Regions from separate parts of the Neobacillus sp. K501 genome, predicted to be linked through region 1. Evidence: riboswitches for the same ligand, from Rfam matches in the RefSeq annotation. Region 1 holds a riboswitch; the other holds the start of a gene.
What was found. Region 1 has a riboswitch for cyclic di-GMP ahead of ACWM35_RS17175 (GGDEF domain-containing protein). Riboswitches for the same ligand answer to the same signal wherever they lie in the genome.
Positions count from the first base shown of each region.

Region 2: it holds a riboswitch for cyclic di-GMP, as region 1 does, so the genes downstream of both, sinI (DNA-binding anti-repressor SinI) here and ACWM35_RS17175 (GGDEF domain-containing protein) in region 1, are expected to answer to the same signal.

Region 1 covers NZ_JBSLYA010000007.1:279,134-289,833, reverse strand. Annotated here, with positions in the region: gene ACWM35_RS17240 (Ger(x)C family spore germination protein) at 1-882, shown strand, start outside; gene ACWM35_RS17235 (hypothetical protein) at 889-1,122, shown strand; gene ACWM35_RS17230 (GerAB/ArcD/ProY family transporter) at 1,139-2,260, shown strand; gene ACWM35_RS17225 (hypothetical protein) at 2,282-2,704, shown strand; gene ACWM35_RS17220 (N-acetyltransferase family protein) at 2,785-3,288, shown strand; gene ACWM35_RS17215 (hypothetical protein) at 3,351-3,542, shown strand; gene ACWM35_RS17210 (YbaN family protein) at 3,574-3,963, opposite strand; gene ACWM35_RS17205 (DUF2269 family protein) at 4,103-4,558, shown strand; gene ACWM35_RS17200 (alpha/beta hydrolase) at 4,627-5,406, opposite strand; gene ACWM35_RS17195 (hypothetical protein) at 5,527-5,796, opposite strand; gene ACWM35_RS17190 (AlkZ-related protein) at 5,917-6,654, shown strand; gene ACWM35_RS17185 (phospholipase) at 6,771-7,058, shown strand; gene ACWM35_RS17180 (hypothetical protein) at 7,046-7,525, opposite strand; cyclic di-GMP riboswitch class I at 7,737-7,828, shown strand; gene ACWM35_RS17175 (GGDEF domain-containing protein) at 7,875-8,912, shown strand; gene ACWM35_RS17170 (NCS2 family permease) at 8,948-10,249, opposite strand; gene ACWM35_RS17165 (APC family permease) at 10,387-10,700, opposite strand, start outside.
Region 2 covers NZ_JBSLYA010000007.1:85,402-95,359, reverse strand. Annotated here, with positions in the region: gene ACWM35_RS16220 (aminopeptidase) at 1-837, opposite strand, end outside; gene ACWM35_RS16215 (MDR family MFS transporter) at 1,161-2,429, opposite strand; gene ACWM35_RS16210 (DNA topoisomerase III) at 2,598-4,787, shown strand; gene hutH (histidine ammonia-lyase) at 5,078-6,595, shown strand; gene ACWM35_RS16200 (hypothetical protein) at 6,624-6,779, opposite strand; cyclic di-GMP riboswitch class I at 7,393-7,481, shown strand; gene sinI (DNA-binding anti-repressor SinI) at 7,514-7,663, shown strand; gene ACWM35_RS16190 (helix-turn-helix domain-containing protein) at 7,733-8,062, opposite strand; gene map (type I methionyl aminopeptidase) at 8,512-9,261, shown strand; gene ACWM35_RS16180 (DUF1128 domain-containing protein) at 9,288-9,515, opposite strand; gene ACWM35_RS16175 (YtxH domain-containing protein) at 9,736-9,958, shown strand, end outside.

The DNA of each region.
Region 1 (10,700 bases):
AAAGTAGGGAAAGAAGGAATTTATGATGCGCTCGATTTATTATCGAGAGAGCCAGAGCTAAGGACAGATTTTTATCTAGTTATCTCAAAAGAAGTTAAAGCAGAGGAGATCCTTAAAGTTCTTACTAGCCTAGAGAAAATTCCAGCGAATAAATTATTCTACACACTCGAAGATGCAGCCGAATCCTATTCTGCAATCTCCAAAGTAAATTTAAATGATTTAATTGATGAAATTGTTAATACCGGAATTCAGCCAACCTTAACAGGTGTTACGATTCGGGGTGATCCAAAGTCTGGATTGACCAAAGCAAATGTTGAGAGCCTTTCACCAAAAGCATTGCTTGGATTTTCTGGAATTGCCGTATTTCATGAAAATAAGTTAGTCGGCTGGTTAGATGAACAAGAAAGTAAAGGACTCAATTATATCAAAGGTAATGTTGAGAGCACGGTCATCGTTACGGAGGTTGATGATGGAAAAGTAGCGGTTGAATTGGTAAAAACCAAAACGAATATCAAGCCAACGATTAAGAACGGAATGCCTAGGTTTGTAGTAAATATCTCTGGCGAAGCCAATGTGGGTGAAGTAAATATAAAGCTTGATTTACTCAATGAAGGGACATTTTCTGAAATTACCGAGCAAATGAACAACGAAATAAAAGAGGTTGTTCAAAAAGTGATTCGTAAAGCACAGGAAGATTATAAATCTGATATTTTTGGTTTTGGAGATTGGATTCACAAAGACGAACCGAAGGAGTGGGAAAGGCTGGAGGAAAATTGGGGTGAAATGTTTCCAGAGGTTCCTGTAACTGTAAACAGCAATATTGAATTAAGACGTATCGGGACCATTTCTGATCCGTTTCATAATGAGTTGAAGAAGGAGTAAGAAAATATGCTTAAAAGCTTCGGTTTAATTGTCATTTTTAGCGTGATTTCCTATTTTCATATTCACCAATTGGCAAAAGATAAGCTAAGACGGGAGATCTGGATATTTACATTTCTCATGCTCTTTATCACTGGAATTGGAATTGCACAGGTTAACCACCTACCAATTCCAAATCCATTAGAACTAATTTCGATTACCATGGAACCTGTAAATAAAATGTTTGCGAAGAATATTAAATGAGGGAGGAGGTTTCAATTTGGAAGAAAAAGCTAGGATTAGCCCGCTTGAGCTTAGCATCTTAACGATATTTTTTACAACGGGAACCACCATTCTTGTGATTCCAGCAACAATGACAGCTAAATCCAATCAAGATGCCTGGCTTTCTGCTCTAATAGGGATTGCCGGGTGTGCGTTAATAGGTTACTTTTTCGTGGTTTGCAGCAGAGCGATGAAAAAAGAAACATATATTCAATACCTGCAAAGAGTCTACGGAAAAGTACTTGGTAAAATGATCGGTCTTACTTATGTTTATTTTTCTTTTATAGGAGCAACTACGCTGCTCTATTATTTCGGTAATTTCACAACTACTCAAATCTTAACAAGAACTCCAATCGAAATGCTTAATCTCATGCTCGCGGTCCTTGTTATGGTGGTCGTCCGCGCGGGGATTGAGGTTTTTGCTCGAACTGGAGAGCTCCTTTTTCCGTGGTTTATTTTTCTTTTAACTGCATTATCACTGCTATTATTACCAAAACTGAAGCTTGAGAGGATAAGTCCCTTATACGAAGCAAGCTTAAGCGAACATTTATCAGCGGCTCTTGACTTTATCGGGATTGCTGGATTTCCCTTAGTCGTTTTTCTTATGATTATCCCGATGAATATTAACCGGAGGGATCGGATTAAATGGAACTTTATTATTGGATCGATTCTAGGAGCGTTTATTGTGGGGGTCATCATTCTATTATGTATTTTGGTACTTGGTGCTTCCACCTCAGCTAGGCAAATGTTTCCTAGCTATGTTCTTGCAAAATCCGTAAGTGCTTTTGACATCATTCAAAGGATTGAGTCGGTGATGGCCAGTATGTGGATTCTCTCGATTTTTTTTAAAACAACTGTTTACTTTTATGCCTGTGTCATTGGTTTCGCGCAGATTGTAGAGGTGAAGGATTACCGCTTTCTCGTGATTCCAATAGGGATCTTAACTGTTATGTTTTCAACGGTTGTCTATCCAAATGTCTCGTATATGAGCCATTGGGACAGCACTTACTGGAATCCCTATGCATTGATCATGGGGCTAATTATCCCACTTTTTACTTTCATTATTGATAAAATCAAAAATCACTCAAAGTCAGGAAATGTTAACCAAGGGATGCAGTAATCACTCAGGAGGGATGGTACAGTGTTTTCGTTGCGCGGGGATGCCCATAAAGTTTATCTTCACCTAAAAAAAACAGCAGCTGATCATCGCTCCATCACAGATTTAAAGGAAATGATGGAAATTGAAGAAATTCAAAAATTTTATCAAGCGATTGACAGCCCAACGTTACAATTAATATATTATCGGATCCTGAAAGAAAAGAATGGCTCAGGGATCATACCGATTTTTGTCACTTCGATCCCTTGGTTTTTCTTTCTGTTTTCAAAACAATTGCAGGAGCTGCTCTTTAAGGATGGCAGTTTTCTCTGGGCCGCCTTCTGCCTTATCTACTTATTTACCCTTACCTTTGTGGTCATTCTCCATTTTCGTGAAAAAGCATGGGCTGCCTTTCATCTAGAAATCATTCGCGATATTTTAAAGGGAAGAAAGGGGGATGATGCATAGGGGCTCCTTTTGATTTTTTCTGAATCTTGCATACTATTAGACTTTTAGCCTATATTTATATGTAAGTGAGGGGGATGAAGATGGAGATTAGACAATTGACTGCTGCGGATGCAGAGTGCTACTGGGCATTAAGATTAGAGGCTTTAAAGGAAAATCCAGAAGCATTTTTAACCAGCTATGAAGATGCGATAAAAAGAAAAAATCCGATTGAACAGGTTGCTCAAAATTTTACTGCAAAAGGAAATTATACGTTTGGAGCTTTCGATGGAACGGAGCTAATTGGCGTTGTTACCTTGCTTCACGAGCAAGCAGAAAAAATCCAGCACCGCTCCAATATCTTTGCGATGTATGTCACTCCAAAGAAACAACAATTAGGTGTTGGAAAAGCTTTGATGACGGAAGCCATTAACAAGGCAAAATCGCTGGATATCATCGAGAAAATTAATTTATCTGTTATGGCGAGCAATGAAAAAGCAAAAGGACTTTATCTTAAACTAGGGTTTAAAGTTTTTGGAGTAGAGGAAAAAGCGATGAAGATGAATGGTGTCTATTATACGGATGAGCATATGGTTTTACATTTATAGATACTAATGGTTGAACATCATGTATACTATTGGTATAACTTTACAATGTTAGGGGATTTTCCATGATGGATATCGGTATGTTTGGTCTTTTTGCTTTTATTCCTTTTATTATTTATTTGGTTATTCTCGGGTTCACCATTTATTTTATTGTAAGAGTCATAAAGTTCATGAATGAAAAAACCAAATTAGACCAACAACGAAATGATAAGCTGGATGCACTAATAGCAGCGATTAACAATAATAAAAGCGAGTAGCAAAAAGGGAACTGCAATGGCAGCTCCCTTTTTACGTGGTTTTTTGTGTAGAAGGTATGGTTTTTATTTTGGTAATAAAATAATAATATTTATAAATGATGACACCCAGAAGCATAATTCTGACAAAAAGTTTATCAACCATTATCATTGCCATGATGATCATCGCATCAGCAAATAATAACAAGGTAAGTTTCTGCTTTAAGGTCATCGATTTTTCTTTTACAAAGCTTTCTAAATGCTTTTTATAGAGTTGGGTTCCTTTAAACCAGATCTCAAATCGTTCCGACCCTTTCATAAAACAGAACGAGGCCAATAGTAAAAGGGGCGTAGTTGGGAGAACTGGTAGAAATATTCCCATAACCCCAAAAACGAGGGAAACTAATCCGATTATAATATAGAGAAATTTAATGAGACTTTTCAATTCGGACTGCCGCCTTTCAGGTATTTCTTTCTATTATTATACCATTAATAAACGGCAATTTTTTGACAGTAAACGTACATTCAAACCTTTTCCACCTTTGTTATGATAAAATGTTAGGGGAAGATTGGGGGTTACTTTCATGATTACTTTCTATAAGATCCTGGTTTTTATCCACATTTTTTCTGCGATAATAGGAATGGGACCGGGCTTTATTTTAACAACCGTTGTAAAATCAGGGAATACGATGACGGAACTAAGACATTCCTATGCAATCAGACATCGGTTGCATATATTTGTCATGATTGGCGGGACGCTTTTATTAATTTCAGGATTACTTATGGGGATACTCAATCCAAGTTTGTTCCGGATGGGCTGGTATGTCACAAGCCTAGTCCTCTTTTTAGCTGCCTTAGCGATTGGGCCCATTGTGCTCTCACCAAGATCTCGTCCAGTTAAAGCGCTATTAGAATCCCATCAAGGTGAGGATATTCCCGAAGAGTATCAAAAGCTGTCAAAGGTGCTTTTCAAATATGAAAACCTTGAAAATGTAATTTTTATCATCATTATTGCCTTAATGATTACTAAACCGTTTTAGTTCCAGGAGCGGAAGCCTCCGGGTTCAGCTGCGGAATATATACTTATCTAGTAAGAAAGGTATGGCTATTAATCAGCCATACCTTTCTCATCGTATAAATAGGAAAGCAACTCAGGAACTCTTTTCCTAAAAAAAGTATAATGGTGTTCGGCATTTGGGATAGTTTGAAACGTAGTATTTTCAATTTTTTCACTGAGTAATTCATACACTCCAGTAATCAAACCCATAAACAGCTCATTTTCTTCGCCAGCTTCGTTCGTTCCAAAGTCCATATAGAATCTGTCTATTGCCGATAAATCAGACTTTCGAATGAAGCTCTCTATTTCTTCTTGGTTTCGATAATAACCTGGTGACAGGGCTGCGATTCTTTTAAAAACATGAGGATAACGGCACGCTGCATATGTAGAGATTAATCCACCTAAGGAAATTCCTGCCATTGAGGTTTGATCCGGGAGGGTTCGATATTTGCGATCAACCAATGGTTTTAGCTCCTGGATGATAAAGTCTATATACGCTTCCCCTTTGCCGCTGGCCGTGCAATGATATCCTAGTATTTTATTTGCCGTTTCACCGTGCATCCAAGGGCAGTATTCATTTATCCGTTCTTCTCCTTCGGCATTTATATCAATGGCAACAACAATAATCTCCCATTTATTTTGATCTAAATAATCTTTCATTCCGAGTGAAACACCTTTAATTGCACCTTCGTCTTCAAAAACATTTTGTCCATCATGCATATATAAAACGGGATAATATTTGTTGTTTTGATCGTAGTTGGATGGGAGATAGACACGGACGGTTCTATCGTGATCGAAGGCTGACATATAGACTGGAAATATCTCTAACATAGTTGCTCCCCATTTCTATTATTTATAACTATAATTTACCATAATTTTAAAAATTTTGGCTAAAAAAACAAGCAGCCGTTTTATGTAGGGCTGCTTGCTTACGCGTGAAGAATTTAACTGTTAGAACCACCAAAATGGTCTTCTATCATCTCTGCGATCGTCTCTGCGATCGTCTCTGCGATCGTCACGGTCACGTTTTCTTCTGTCATCCTCATCAATAATAATCACACGATCTGCACGGATAATTACCTCATCTGCATTAATTACAATTCTTCTTCCATTATTACGATCAGATACGCCCGCTACATCGTTGTCATCACGATGTCTTCTTTCATTTTGATCGCTTACACCTGCAACATCATCGTTATCAAAACGTTGTCTTCTAGACATATTGTTTCCCTCCTTTCTCACTCATACCACTAAAATATGCATGTCCCAAAAATTGTGATTGGACAAACATGGAATTTTTTAAATAGACCATGCTGTGATTAGGTGAAAGGGGAATAGGAGATGAATAGAGAAGTATTACTAAAAGAAAATTTTTATTCGAAAAAAGGGAGAATGGTTGGGATGCAGGAATATAAGATTCAAACCTATGAAGAAGCGGTAGCGGTTATTAAGGAGATTGGTTTTCTGCCATTGGCACCATTAATACCGAATTATCCTTCATTGGGTAGTATGACAATGCATGAACACTGGCATTCAGATTCAGAATTCGACCCTTGGTTATGGCGCACTCGTTTTTCAGCGGATGGAGTGGCTGCATATGGGAAGTTTGTTAAAAAGAAATCTGTATTCATTTCCAGTGAACTATTGCCATTGGCAAGAGCCGTTTTGGGGTCGGAGCAATCAGTCAAACAACGATATGCAGACGGCCTTATGTCAAGGGAAGCACTAGAATTGTTTACTCTTATCAGTGAGGAAGAGGGGATCGATACAAGGGTTTTGCGATCAAAAGCAGGTATGAAGGAGAAAGAAAAGAAAAAAGCATTTGATAACGGCTTATTAGAATTACAAGGCTCTATGGATATAGTGGTTTCAGGTACCAAAGAGAAAACAAACTCTTTGGGAGAAAAAAATGGCTGGAGCAGTACCTCTTTTGAAACCATAACCTATTGGATTGAAAATCATAATATTGCACAAAAAGAAATCACTCAGGAAGAGGCAAAAATGCTGCTTAAAGATCATTTCGGAAACTTCTGCAGTCCAGAATCTCTAAAAACTTTAGCAAAAATTTTTAAATTTTAGAGGAAATCGTGCTGATTTCCTCTTTGTTCATATCATCATATATTTTCACCAAGTTTGTCCCATTTCATCGGATACCTTCATATTAATGTAGAAAGACAATTAAGGAGTGGCTGATAATGAAAGGGGCAAAATTTTGTATATTTCCAGGTTATCGATGGTGTGGTCCGGGATGCAGCGGTCCGGGTGCACCGGTAAATGATGTTGATGCTTGCTGTTATAAACATGATCGCTGCCTAAAAAGAGGAATTCCAAGCTGTTACTGCGATGAGCAATTTCTTGAGTGTCTCCGGCCAAAAATAAATGCCCGCACGCAAAAAGGCAGGCAGGCAAAACTCATGTACAATGTCATAAAACTAAAAACGGCATTCACTTGTCCAAATCGGAAAAGGCGCTATGGTCGATAACCCTGAACAGCTTTTTTCTCCAGGCTGCAAATCCACTTATAATAAAGTAGTAAAATGAGCAAGAGAATAGGATCTGCAATGGCCGCATGCCAAATCTCCCACCAGCCATAATGGAAATATCCCCACGGTTCAGGAAGCAGGGTAGCCATTTCGTAAAGTAAAATAGCAATAACAAATAGGATAAAGAAAAATAGTTGTTTTAAAAAAGTACCTTTATGTGGATACCAATTTAAAAATATCATATTAACAGGGGGGATTAAAATTAAATGGGCAATGAGTCCCTTCCAATCGATTTCTTTTTCGAAGTACCAATAACCATGATATTTGAATTCCACTATTATATCGAAAATAACCTGAAAGGCAATTGTGAATGACCAGATATGAACAATTTGATTCCCCGTGAGCTTTCTATTGGTTTTGAATGCTATAAAATTAAAAATGATCACCGCAAGCATTAGTCCAATCATTAGAAATTCCTTTTTATTTTTATCTTACCCCTCTGCACTTATCTTATTCTGGTGAGGAAGGAAATCAGGGTACACATCCGACATCTATACAATAATACTTTATTTACAGAAATTCCATTATAGCAATACCAATGAAATCGATGGTATAATCGTTGTAAAGAAAAAGGATCGTAGCAGTGACCTTTGTTGGGGGTACTGCTTTTTTTGCATAAAATCGATAGGGCAAATCTGTTGAAAAATAGAGGCGCAAAGCTATAGGGGCTAAATTCACAGGGTGTGTGAATATGCCAGCCAGCTGCCGTGTGGACGGGGCTAATCGATTGAGATTAGTTTGGGAGATGAAGCATCTTTGAATAGGAAATTGGAATCATTCGATGAACTGAAGAGAAGTATTTTTCTTTGGATTGGACCTTGTATTGTCATGGCACTCATTATTAATACACTTCTGCAAAATATAGATATTTCCAGTAAGTTTGATTTTACGATTAATACTACACTCTCGATTTGGTTTATCATTTGCTGGGTTTTTATTTTCAAAAGATGTTACATCCGTTTTGCTGAATATTCTAGTTTGGTATTAATCAGTGTTTATCAAGTAGTGACATTTTTTGATGTGGTCCGAAATTATATCGCAGTATCAGGTGGTTCTCTTGGGGATTTTATTATTTGGATGCCGATGATCATACTGTTATTTTTCTTAATCCTCGGAACTAGACGTGGACTGTATTTCTCGATTATGATTTTTATCATTAACTTTGTAATCGGTATCTTGTATTTTTATAGTCTTTCTTCGGAATCGATTGATTCCCTTGGGCAGTATTACTTGGCCAATTTAGTTTATATCATTGTTCTTTATTATGCGCAGCATATATTTAAGACTTATGCTGATTTGGAAATGTTTAAGAAGTATGCCTTTATCGATTCCTTAACGAGAATCGCCAACCGGCTCCAAATTGATGTATGGCTTGAAATAAATCTGAAAGCTTTTCGTGAAAAGGGAGAGCACTTCTCCATCATCTTTTTTGATATTGACCATTTTAAGGCAGTCAATGATAACTATGGACATAAGGTCGGTGACGAAGTCTTAGTCGAGCTTGCCGAATTGGTTCGAAGCCAACTATCAGAACAAGAGCTCTTTGGCCGTTGGGGCGGGGAAGAGTTTATCATCATTTCTAATATAACAGGTAAGGATGCTGCCAAACTTGCAGAACATCTAAGAAGTGTCATAGAAACCAACCATTTTAATGGAGTAGGAAGTATTACTGGAAGCTTTGGTGTGACTCATTCACAACCAGGTGACTCGCAAGATACTTTGTTAAACCGTGCTGACAATGGGTTATACAAGTCCAAAAAACTCGGGCGGAATAAGGTGTGTTATATAGACTAAAAAAGGCCGGTGCTCCGGCCTTTCTTAATTTTCATTTAATGTGGTAAAAAGGCAAGCTGGTAAAAGAACAAAACGGCGAAAACATATACAAGTGGATGTACCTCGCGCCAGTTTCCTTTTACGATTTTTAAAAGTGGATAGCTGATAAATCCTAGAGCAATTCCAGTTGCTATGCTTGAAGTCAGTGGCATACTTAAAATTACCAGGAAGGCAGGAAAGGCTTCATCAAGCTCATTCCAGCGGATTTTTGCAATGCTGCCCATCATCATGCTGCCAACAATAATTAGAGCAGGTGCCGTAATTGCTGATATCCCGGAAACAGCGCTGACCAGTGGGCCAAAGAAGGCAGAAAGAATGAACAAAACTGAGACAGTAAGAGAGGTTAGTCCTGTTCGACCACCAGCTGCTACCCCTGAAGTTGATTCAATGTAGGCTGTAGTTGGACTTGTCCCAAACATGGCACCGACTGCTGTGGCAACCGAATCAGATAGTAAAGCCTGACGGGCACCTGGTAATTTGCCATTCTTTATTAACCCAGCTTGGTTTGCAACTCCAATCATTGTCCCTGTTGTGTCAAAAATAGTGACTAGAATAAATGAAAACACTACTGCATACAAGCTGTGTTGAATAACATCCGTAAAAGCAGTAAAGGGATTACTGATAATCATTCCCTCAGGAAGAGAAGGGAGAGAAACGAAACCTTGATCAAAGGAAAGTTGATTTGTAAAAAAGGCAATCAGTGCGGTAATAATCATTCCCAAAAATAATGAACCATTGATTCTTAGTGCCATTAAGATAAGTGTGACGGCCAGTCCAACAATGGCAAGCCATGCAGAAGGGGCACGAAGATCTCCCAAACCAACAAGGTTGGTAGGGTGAGCTGTAATAATATGAGTAAGTCTGAGGCCGATAAACGCAATGAATAATCCAATTCCCGCAGTTATGCCATGCTTCAGGTTTTCAGGAATCGCATCAATTAATTTTTCCCGGAAAGGTGTTAATGACAATATTACAAAGATGATGCCGGCAACGAAAACAGCAGCAAAGGCTGTTTCATAGGCAATATTTTGGTGGCCACCGACGACTGAGTAGGCGAAGTAGGCGTTAAGTCCCATTCCTGGTGCAATCGCAATGGGGTAATTGGCAAACAAGGCCATCCAAAGTGTTCCGATAACGGCTGAGATGATGGTTGCCGTGAAAACTTGCTCGAATGGTACACCAGCATCTGCTAAAATAACTGGGTTTACCACGACAATGTAAACCATTGTAAAGAAGGTAGTGATACCGGCAAGCAGTTCTGTTTTTGTATTAGTATGGTTCTCTTTGAGTTTAAACATGGTTTTCCTCCAAAACACGAACGTTTTTTAATAACTTAATAATAATATTCGTTTTCTATTGTTTTTTCAAGAGGGAATTATTTTATTTATACAAAAAAAGCATCCCATAATATAGGGATGCCACAAAATAGCTTATATTATTTTTTTAAGTGATAAGGAACCGTCGTGACGACTACGTTTCTTCGATACAGCAATAAGGTGCGAATCAGGACCCCAGATTGGTTATGAAGAATATTATGCCAGCCTTTTTTAGGAATAAATTGTGGGATGACCACTGTGACTTTGTAGTTGGATTCACTCGCCTTATGTTCCACAATATCAATAAATTTCGTCAGCGGGTTAATGATACTTCTATAGTGAGAATGCAATGTCACAAGTCGTACATCCGGCTGCCACTTCTTCCATTTTTCCTCAAACTTTTGCTCCTCTTCTCGATCAAAGGCAACGTATA
Region 2 (9,958 bases), 190 kb from region 1:
ACGGTCAATGATATTTCCTCCATAGCTAAGCGGCTTTGTGCTCGCAACGATTCCGTTTACACCCGTTCGATAAGGAACAGTGAATACTTCCTCAGTCGGCATATTGGCCATAAATTCAACACCATTTTCATTTACACTGCCGGCTCCCACCCAGATATGATTTTTCGGGAGTTCGACAGTTAAGTCGGTTCCTGGTGCTCTATAATGAAGTTTTGCGTAACGCTTTTCGTTTAAATAGTGTACTTTTTCATGAAGAGTTTCATCATGCTTTTTCCAAGCTTCTACTGGGTTATCAACGTCCACTCTAGTAGCTTTAAAGATGGCTTCCCAAAGTAATGAAACTTGATCTTCCTTTGGGGCATCAGGGAATACCTTGGCAGCCCAAGCAGGAGATGCAGCGGCAATAACCGTCCAGCTAACCTTATCTGATTGGATAGCTTGGCGGAATTTAGTTAATGCTTTTCCAGTTGCTTTTTGGAAATTGGCAATTCGGTCAGGATTCACACCCTTTAATAGGTCAGGGCTTGCAGAAACAATGGACATAAAGGCAGCACCCTGTTCAGCTAATTCCTCTTGTTCTTTGGCACGCCAGACAGGATATTCATTGAAGGCATCATCTGGGGCAAGGTCGTACTTTGTTCTTGATACGACGTCGTCATTCCAGTTTACAACCACATTCTTCGCACCAGCTTCGTAGGCACTCTTAACTACGAGACGGACAAAGCCAACTGCATCCAAAGTAGCCGTAACCACTAATGTTTGCCCTTTTTGAATATTTACTCCAACCTTTACGGCCAGTTCAGCGTATTTCTCAAGGTTCTTTTTGAATTCACTCATGATAAAATCTCCTTTGTCAGAATCTTCGTAGTTAATTGTAACTTTTTTATAGAAAAAAAGCCAAAAAAATAGTAGAGATTCCGCTCTCTACTGTAATTTGCTTCCGTATACTTTTATATTAAAATAAACACCTGCAGAAAATAATACTAGAAATGTAATAATACCTGATAATGAAGTAGGAGACATAAAATGTGATAGTTCCACCTATACCACCGTCCTTATAATAGAAAACCTCTACAACATAATTATAATATTAAAAGACATAAATGTGAACAATTTAGTACAATTTTTCAAAAAGTTTTTGAACGAAAAAAGGATCCCTTTTAGGATCCCATCGCTGATTTCTTTTCAAATAAGTGAAACATTAGCCAATAAATTGCGGCGCTTGCTAGTGCAAGTAGAGTAAGTACAAAAAATGTCCATCCATATCCGATCCCGACGGTTAAGGGAATAGATAAGGGGGCAATGGTTCTACTGATGGTGAATCGTAAAGACGCAGCTGCAAAATATTGCCCTCGCATATGTTCAGGTGCTAGTTTACTAACAAAGCTTTGTTGAATACCAGCGCCCATTAATTCAGCAAATGTGAAAACAGCCATCGCTAAAATGAATCCCCATATCCAATGAGTTTGGCTAAAGAGAACAATCGATATCGCATAAACCACAGACGAAAGAACAAAAACATTCCGCTCTTTGAACTGATCCATCCATTTCGTTACCATAACGGTTAGTAAGGCAACGAGGAATCCGTTCTCAGCAAGAACAATTCCAAAGGCTTGCTCTCCTTTGACCGTAAACGACCACTCACCGATGGAAAAGATGGTCTGCTGTTCAATGACATCTTTCATATAAACAGGAAATAATAAATCTAGCTGCATAAAAGTCTGACCTGCTAATACCCCGGCAATGATAAATAACAAAAAAGTTCGATCCTTAATAATTAAGGAATAATCCTTAATCTGATTGAGGAGGAAATAGTACCATTTGCGATCACCATCAATCGCCGTCACTTTTTGTACCGGTACCGTTTCTCTTGTCCATTTTGCAAGGATGAATCCAAGTAAGATACAAACAATGCCGGCAATGAGTAGAAGTTGGAACCGGTATTGGACATAAAAAATGGCTCCAATAATCGGACCAATGACAACCGCAATATTAATAGAAGTATAAAAAATGGCAAATACACTGCTGCGGTTTTTCTCATCGACAACATCGGCTACCATTGCCTGGCTTGCAGGCCAGTAGAAGGAACCAAATACACCGGCAACTGCAAAGGAAATAAACCCTATCCATGGTGAATTTAGTAAAGGTGAACTAGCAGCGGCAAAAGCTAAAAATGAAAGTCCCTGCCCGATAGCGGATAGAACCATCATCCTTTTTCGGCCGAATCGATCCGCGCAATATCCTCCCATCAGATTGGCGAGTACTGAAAAAAGCTGTGAAAATACTAATAAAAACCCTGCTTTACTTTTACCAAATTCGTCTGCAAAATAAATCGTCAAAAATGGAAAAAACATCCAAAAGGTGATATTCATCATCGCTTCACTAAACAAGCGAACCTTTAAATTAGGATCCCAGTCTCTAATTCTCATGTTGAAAGTCCCCATTTCTAATTTCATAACTTTTTCATCATACTATCCTTATGGAAGAAAATACAAGAAATATGAATGCGGTCTCATCTTTGAGTCATCAGAAAAACTGATTCGATTGTGTACGTATGCTATAGTTAACTTATGGAATTTTGAAAGGATGTTTAAAAGATGGCAAAAAGTGTTGTAATTGCAGAAAAACCCTCTGTCGCACGTGATATTGCACGTGTTCTTAAATGTACTAAAAAAGGCAATGGATTTTTAGAAGGTGATAAATATATCGTGACCTGGGCATTAGGTCACCTAGTCACACTTGCAGACCCAGAAAACTACGATATGAAATATAAAACATGGAATTTAGAAGATCTTCCGATGCTGCCTGAGCGATTGAAATTGACCGTCATTAAGCAGACAGGAAAACAGTTCAATGCTGTTAAAAGTCAACTGACTAGAAATGATGTCAATGAATTCATCGTTGCTACAGATGCAGGTAGAGAGGGGGAGCTGGTTGCACGATGGATTATTGATAAGGCTAAAGTCAATAAACCGATTAAGCGTCTTTGGATCTCATCTGTTACAGATAAAGCGATTAAAGACGGTTTTGCCAACTTGAAGCCTGGTAAAGCTTATGAAAATTTATATGCATCGGCTGTTGCACGTTCAGAAGCGGACTGGTATATCGGGCTGAACGCAACACGAGCCTTAACAACGAGATTCAATGCCCAGTTAAACTGTGGCCGAGTCCAAACACCGACCGTAGCGATGATTGCAGCACGTGAGGACGAAATCAAAAATTTCAGAGCTCAGGTCTATTATGGTATTGAAGCCCATACTACGGATAATTTAAAGCTTACTTGGCAGGATGTAAAAGGAAACGGCCGCAGTTTTGATAAAGATAAAATCGATTCGATTGTGAAAATATTAGGCAAACGGAATGCGGTTGTAACAGAAATTGAGAAAAAGCCTAAGAAATCTTTTTCACCTGGTCTCTATGACTTAACAGAACTTCAACGTGATGCAAACAAAATATTTGGATATTCCGCAAAGGAAACATTAAATATCATGCAGAAGCTGTATGAGCAGCATAAAGTGTTAACATATCCTCGTACGGATTCCCGTTATATCTCTTCAGATATTGTAGGGACGCTTCCGGAACGATTGAAAGCATGTGGTGGTGGAGAATATCGTTCACTTGTAAATAAGATCTTAAAAAAGCCGATCAAAAGTACAAAAGCATTTGTGGATGACAGTAAGGTATCAGACCATCATGCGATTATTCCTACTGAAAGCTATGTAAACTTTTCGGCGTTCTCGGATAAAGAACGCAAAATCTATGACTTAGTCGTCAAACGATTTTTAGCGGTTTTATTCCCAGCATTTGAGTACGAGCAATTAACGCTGCGTGCGAAAATTGGGGATGAGAATTTCGTTGCGAGAGGAAAAACGATTTTATCAAACGGTTGGAAAGAAGTATACGAAAATCGCTTTGAAGAGGAAGAATCAGCTGATGAGCTGAAAGAACAGATTTTACCTCGAATCGAAAAAGGCGATACATTAAACGTGAAATTAATCGCGCAAACGTCAGGTCAAACGAATCCGCCGGCACGATTTAATGAAGCGACATTGCTTTCGGCAATGGAAAATCCAACAAAGTATATGGATACAAAAAATAAACAATTAGCAGAGACGTTAAAATCGACGGGGGGACTTGGTACTGTTGCCACACGTGCAGACATTATTGAAAAGTTATTCAATTCCTTCCTAATTGAAAAGCGTGGCAAAGATATTCATATTACTTCAAAAGGTCGTCAATTATTAGATTTAGTTCCTGAAGAACTAAAATCTCCTACTTTAACGGCTGAATGGGAACAAAAGCTTGAGCAGATTGCTCAAGGGAAGTTGAAAAAAGATGTTTTTATTCGTGAAATGAAAAACTACACAAAAGAAATCGTTTCTGAAATTAAAGCGAGTAATAAAAAATACAAGCACGATAACATTTCCACAAAAAATTGCCCAGACTGTGGAAAACCAATGCTTGAAGTAAACGGTAAAAAAGGGAAAATGCTCGTTTGCCAAGATCGTGAATGTGGACATCGTAAAAATGTTGCACGAGTAACGAATGCCCGCTGTCCGCAGTGTCATAAAAAACTAGAGCTTCGTGGTGAAGGTGAGGGCCAAATCTTCGCCTGTAAATGTGGATATCGTGAAAAATTATCTGCTTTCCAAGCCCGACGCAAAAAGGAATCTACTGGTAAAGTAGACAAACGGACTGTGCAAAAGTATTTAAAAAACCAGAACAAAAATGAAGAGCCAGTGAATAATGCATTTGCAGACGCATTAAAAGGGTTGAAGTTTGAATAATACTATTTGAAAGGAGGGCTAGCGAAGCGTCCCTCCTTTCTCTATCTTTCATATGTTATTGTGCTAAAGTGTTATCGTGCTAAAATTCTGAATATTCTATTGACAAATAAGCTTTTCTTCTCGTACAATAATTATTACTATAATAAGAAATTTGAATGGACTGATCCCATATGAGGAAGCGAAAAATAAATCAATATCCATTTATAAAAGAGGCTGGACTCCTATTCTAATCTGAAAAGGAATCCAGCCTCTTTCTTTATTATACTAAAGTGGTAGAGGAGAGAGATGAAATGATCACACTAACGGGAAATAGTTTAACTTTAGAACAAATGAAGGATGTATTATACCGCAAGCAAAAGGTAAGCGCTTCAGATAAAAGCATGGAAGCTGTTGCCAAGAGCCGCTCAGCAGTGGATCGTATTGTAGCAGATTCTAAAGTGGTTTACGGGATTACGACAGGGTTTGGAAAATTTAGCGATGTGTTAATAGACAAGAGCGATGTTCAAGATCTACAGCTTAATTTAATTCGTTCTCATGCATGTGGTGTAGGCGAACCCTTTCCGGAGATTGTTGCGAAAGCCATGGTTCTTCTTCGAGCAAACGCACTGTTAAAAGGTTACTCAGGCATCAGACCACTTGTAATAGAAAAACTCTTGGAATTAGTGAATAAAGACATTATCCCTGTGATTCCGCAGCAAGGTTCTCTTGGTGCGAGTGGTGATTTAGCACCACTTTCTCATCTTGCTTTAGTTCTAATTGGTGAAGGAGAAGTATTTTATCAAGGAAAACGAATGGATTCTCTTTATGCTCTTCAACAGGAGGGAATTCTTCCCGTTACATTAGAAGCAAAAGAGGGGCTAGCACTTATTAATGGTACACAGGCAATGACGGCAATGGGCGTTGTTGGCTATTTGGAAGCGGAGCAGTTAGCGTATGAAAGTGAATTAATTGCCTCAATGACCATGGAAGGCTTGAATGGAATCATCGATGCTTTTGCTGAAGAAGTCCATATTGCGAGAGGTTATCAGCAGCAGATTGACACAGCAGCAAGAATTCGCCGCTACTTAAGTGATAGTTTATTAACGACAGAGCAGGGAGAGCTCAGGGTCCAAGACGCCTATTCCCTTCGATGCATTCCACAGGTTCATGGGGCTTCTTGGCAAGCATTGGACTATGTAAAGGAAAAATTAGAAATAGAGATGAATGCAGCGACAGATAATCCATTAATTTTTGACGATGGAGAAAAGGTCATTTCAGGTGGTAATTTTCATGGTCAGCCGATTGCTTTTGCCATGGATTTTATGAAAATTGCTGTTGCTGAGCTGGCAAATATTGGGGAACGGAGAATTGAAAGACTTGTGAATCCACAATTGAATGATTTACCTCCGTTTTTAAGCCCTGAGCCAGGTTTACAATCCGGAGCGATGATTATGCAATATGCAGCTGCCGCACTTGTTTCGGAAAATAAAACACTCGCACATCCTGCTAGTGTCGACTCCATTCCATCCTCTGCTAATCAAGAAGATCATGTGAGCATGGGAACAATCGCATCCAGACATGCGTATCAAATTATTCAAAACACAAGAAGGGTGCTTGCGATTGAACTTATTTGTGCCATGCAGGCTGTGGAATTCCGTGGAGTAGAGAAAATGGCGAGCCAGACAAAAAGATTATATGAAAAAGGAAGAGAAGCAGTCCCGACTATCAAGCAGGATCGGATTTTCTCTAAAGATATTGAGAAGGCAGCAGAGGTCTTGAAAGAAATGGATTTAACGAAACTAATACAGATTATTGATAAAGTAAAATAAACAACAGGGAGTGGTACGCCACTCCCTGTTATTCCTCTTCGACTCTATTTTTAAACGCTTCCCTCGTGACAATAAACTCTTCGTCTCCAGGTGCTTCTTCAGACCTTTTCTCCTTTATGATATCCTTTTGGAATTCTCCAGGATGGTTTTTCTTTTTATGGTTAAAATGTTCTCCACGTGCCAAAATCAACACTCCTTTCGTCTTCGAATGTATCATTCCCAAACAAGGAGTATTTATTACAGATAAAAAAAGAAAAACGGATGTATAGACAATTAATCTTCGTGACCTTTTTCTCTTGGCTTTTCAGGACCGCACATTTTATCAAGTAGAAAACCAAAAAACACAATAAAAGCAATGGGAATTGAGAAATTTAACACATGAATAAATGTCATATTATTCACCACCATCAGGCTAATATTTTTAATATTCCGTTTATTTTTAATAGTGCTTCTATTATATGATATTTGTCACAAATTAGACAAATATTTTTAGAATTAATCTTTGTTTTTATGAATTTGTTCAATGAGGTTTTGCAGAAATTTCGACTTAAGTTCATTGTATTTTGCATAATTCTTCCAAAAAAAATACATCCAAAGGGGTTCATCCAGGAAATGATAAAAGTATTTTGTTGATTTTTGGGAGAAATTGTATAATTAAAAAGTATGAAAATTTGAATTGTCTGACAAAAAACTACAACTTACAAAAAAGGGACTATATATAATTAACTTAGTAATTCGGATTGAGTAAATAGGCCTATTGAAATGACAAAATAATCCGTTGGCTATAAGTGGGTTCATTCAGAAAAAGGCAAACCTTTTGAAAAATAGGGACGCAAAGCCGAGGATCTAAGGCAAGAAAGCTTGCTAAGATGGCCGGGCTGCCTGGAATACGAAAATGTATTTTGGGAGTGAGTTTTGATGTTAATCAAAGAGATTATGGCTGATGGTGTGGATACGGAATGGCTGGCACTCATTTCAGAAGCAAAAGAGTTAGGACTAACGCAAGAGTTGGTTAGAGAATTTCTTCATCGGAACGAAGTAAAAGAGGTGTTAATTCACAATGGATAAGATACATAGGAAAAAAGAAAGCATACTACTAAAATGATGTAGTGTGCTTTCTTCTTTTAAATATTCATGTTATTCATTATTATTTTGATTTATCCGCCATTTATTAAATTCTAGGAAGTCACGAAATTGTTCTTTTGAAACACCCGAATTCATAGCCTCTTTAACAAGATTCATCCAATCACTATCTAATTCCTCTTTATCTATATGTTCATGGATTAAATGGTCAACAGGAACATGCAAAACGGAAGCTATTTTTTCTAAAAACTGAATCGAAGGATTTCTTTGCAGGTTTCTTTCAAGAGAGCTTAAATAAGACTTAGCAACTCCTGCTTGCTCTGCAAGTTCGGATAGAGACATTTTTTTTTCTAAACGAAGTTTTTTTACGCGGTCACCGATCATAAGTCTCACACACCTATTTTTTAAAAATATATAAATTAATCTAAACTTTGATTACAATCTAGCTCCAGCGCCTAGGGGCTCGGGTCATAAGCCAATCCGTCAAGAAGGTTAAAGAGCGCAACCTTCTCGCCGGCTCGTCTTATGCCTGTCGCCCCTGGACAAGGCGCTTCCGCTTTTTAGTTTATCTCCAATAATTTTATCAGAAACAAATGAAAAGTTCCATATTAAGAACATGTTTATTATTCTAAAAATGAAAAATCTATTTGGGAAAATATCTATTGATTGAAGTAAAAAGAGAGAGGATATCCCTTTGAAAAAATTCCTCTTTAACGATACTATATTAAAGAGTGTCTCCCATTTTGTATTTTGGTATTATCCATTATTATTAATATCTTAGATTATCAAGAATGCCAATCATTCATACAAATATAAAAAAGGCAGGGAATAAAATGATTGTACTTAAATCGAAGAGAGAAATTGATGCCATGAAAAAGGCTGGAGAAATTCTCGCTTCATGTCATAAAGAAATTGCAAAAATGATTAAACCGGGGATTACTACTTGGGAAATTGATGAGTTTGTTGATGATTTTCTTGAAAAACAACAGGCAACTCCAGAACAAAAAGGGTACAAAGGTTATAAATATGCCACCTGTGCAAGTATTAATGACGAGATCTGTCATGGCTTCCCAAGAAAGGAACCATTAAAGGAAGGCGATATTGTAACAGTTGATATGGTGGTTAATTATAATGGTAGTTTGGCTGATTCTGCTTGGTCCTATCCTGTTGGAAAGGTTTCGAATGAGACGGAGCATTTATTAAAGGTAACGAAAGAAGCGTTGTATAAAGGGATTGAACAGGCAGTTCCTGGTAATCGAATCGGAGATATCGGACATGCAATCCAAACGTATGTTGAAGGAGAAGGCCTATCAGTCGTACGTGATTTCATTGGTCACGGTATCGGAGCGGTTATTCATGAAAAGCCAGATGTGCCACATTACGGTTTACCTGGAAAAGGTCCAAGAATTAAAGAAGGTATGGTGTTTACAATTGAACCGATGGTAAATATCGGAATGTATCAAACGAAGATGGATGCAAACGGGTGGACGGCAAGGACAATTGATGGTAAGTACTCTGCCCAATATGAGCATACTATCGCGATTACAAAGGATGGTCCTATCATTTTAACAGCACAAGAATAAAAAAACAGATCATACTCGATCTGTTTTTACTTGTTTTTGCGCAGGTTTCCTAGTTCTTCCACTAGAGCTTGCATTTCATTGGGGCTAAAAGAAGGCTTCTTCATGACCATATCATAAATTTCTTTTAATTCCTCATACATTTCTTCGTCAAAATGTGAAGGTTTGATGGCACCGAGGTTTAGAACCTTTAGTTTTTCTTTTATTTGTTCAATCATATACTCGACATTTTCAGTGGTTTTTTGTGATAAATTCATACCGTCACCCTTTCCGAATTCCTAATTTCATCTTTTCATGTAAACTAGTATATGTCAATCCTAACTTGTTTTTCATCTTCCGTATGATTTTTGAAATAAAAAAGACGAGAACCCTTGCTTTTGGAGGCAGGCTTAACGCAAAATAAATGTTGAGAACTTTCTATTCATTTAATTGAAAAAATAGGAATTATAAAAATGTATTCGAAGGAGAGGTTAAAATATGAGTGAAAACAAATTTTGGAAAGGTATGCTATACGGAGCAATAGCTGGTGGTGCATTAAGTCTTTTTGATAAAAATACCCGTCAAATGATGAAGAAGAACGTGTCAAAAGTATATCAACAAGTTTCCTATGTAGTTAAACATCCTTCTGAGATCAGTGATCAGGTAAAAGAAACGGCTGTAAAACTAAAAACTACGTTTGAGCAGGTTAGTGATGACATAT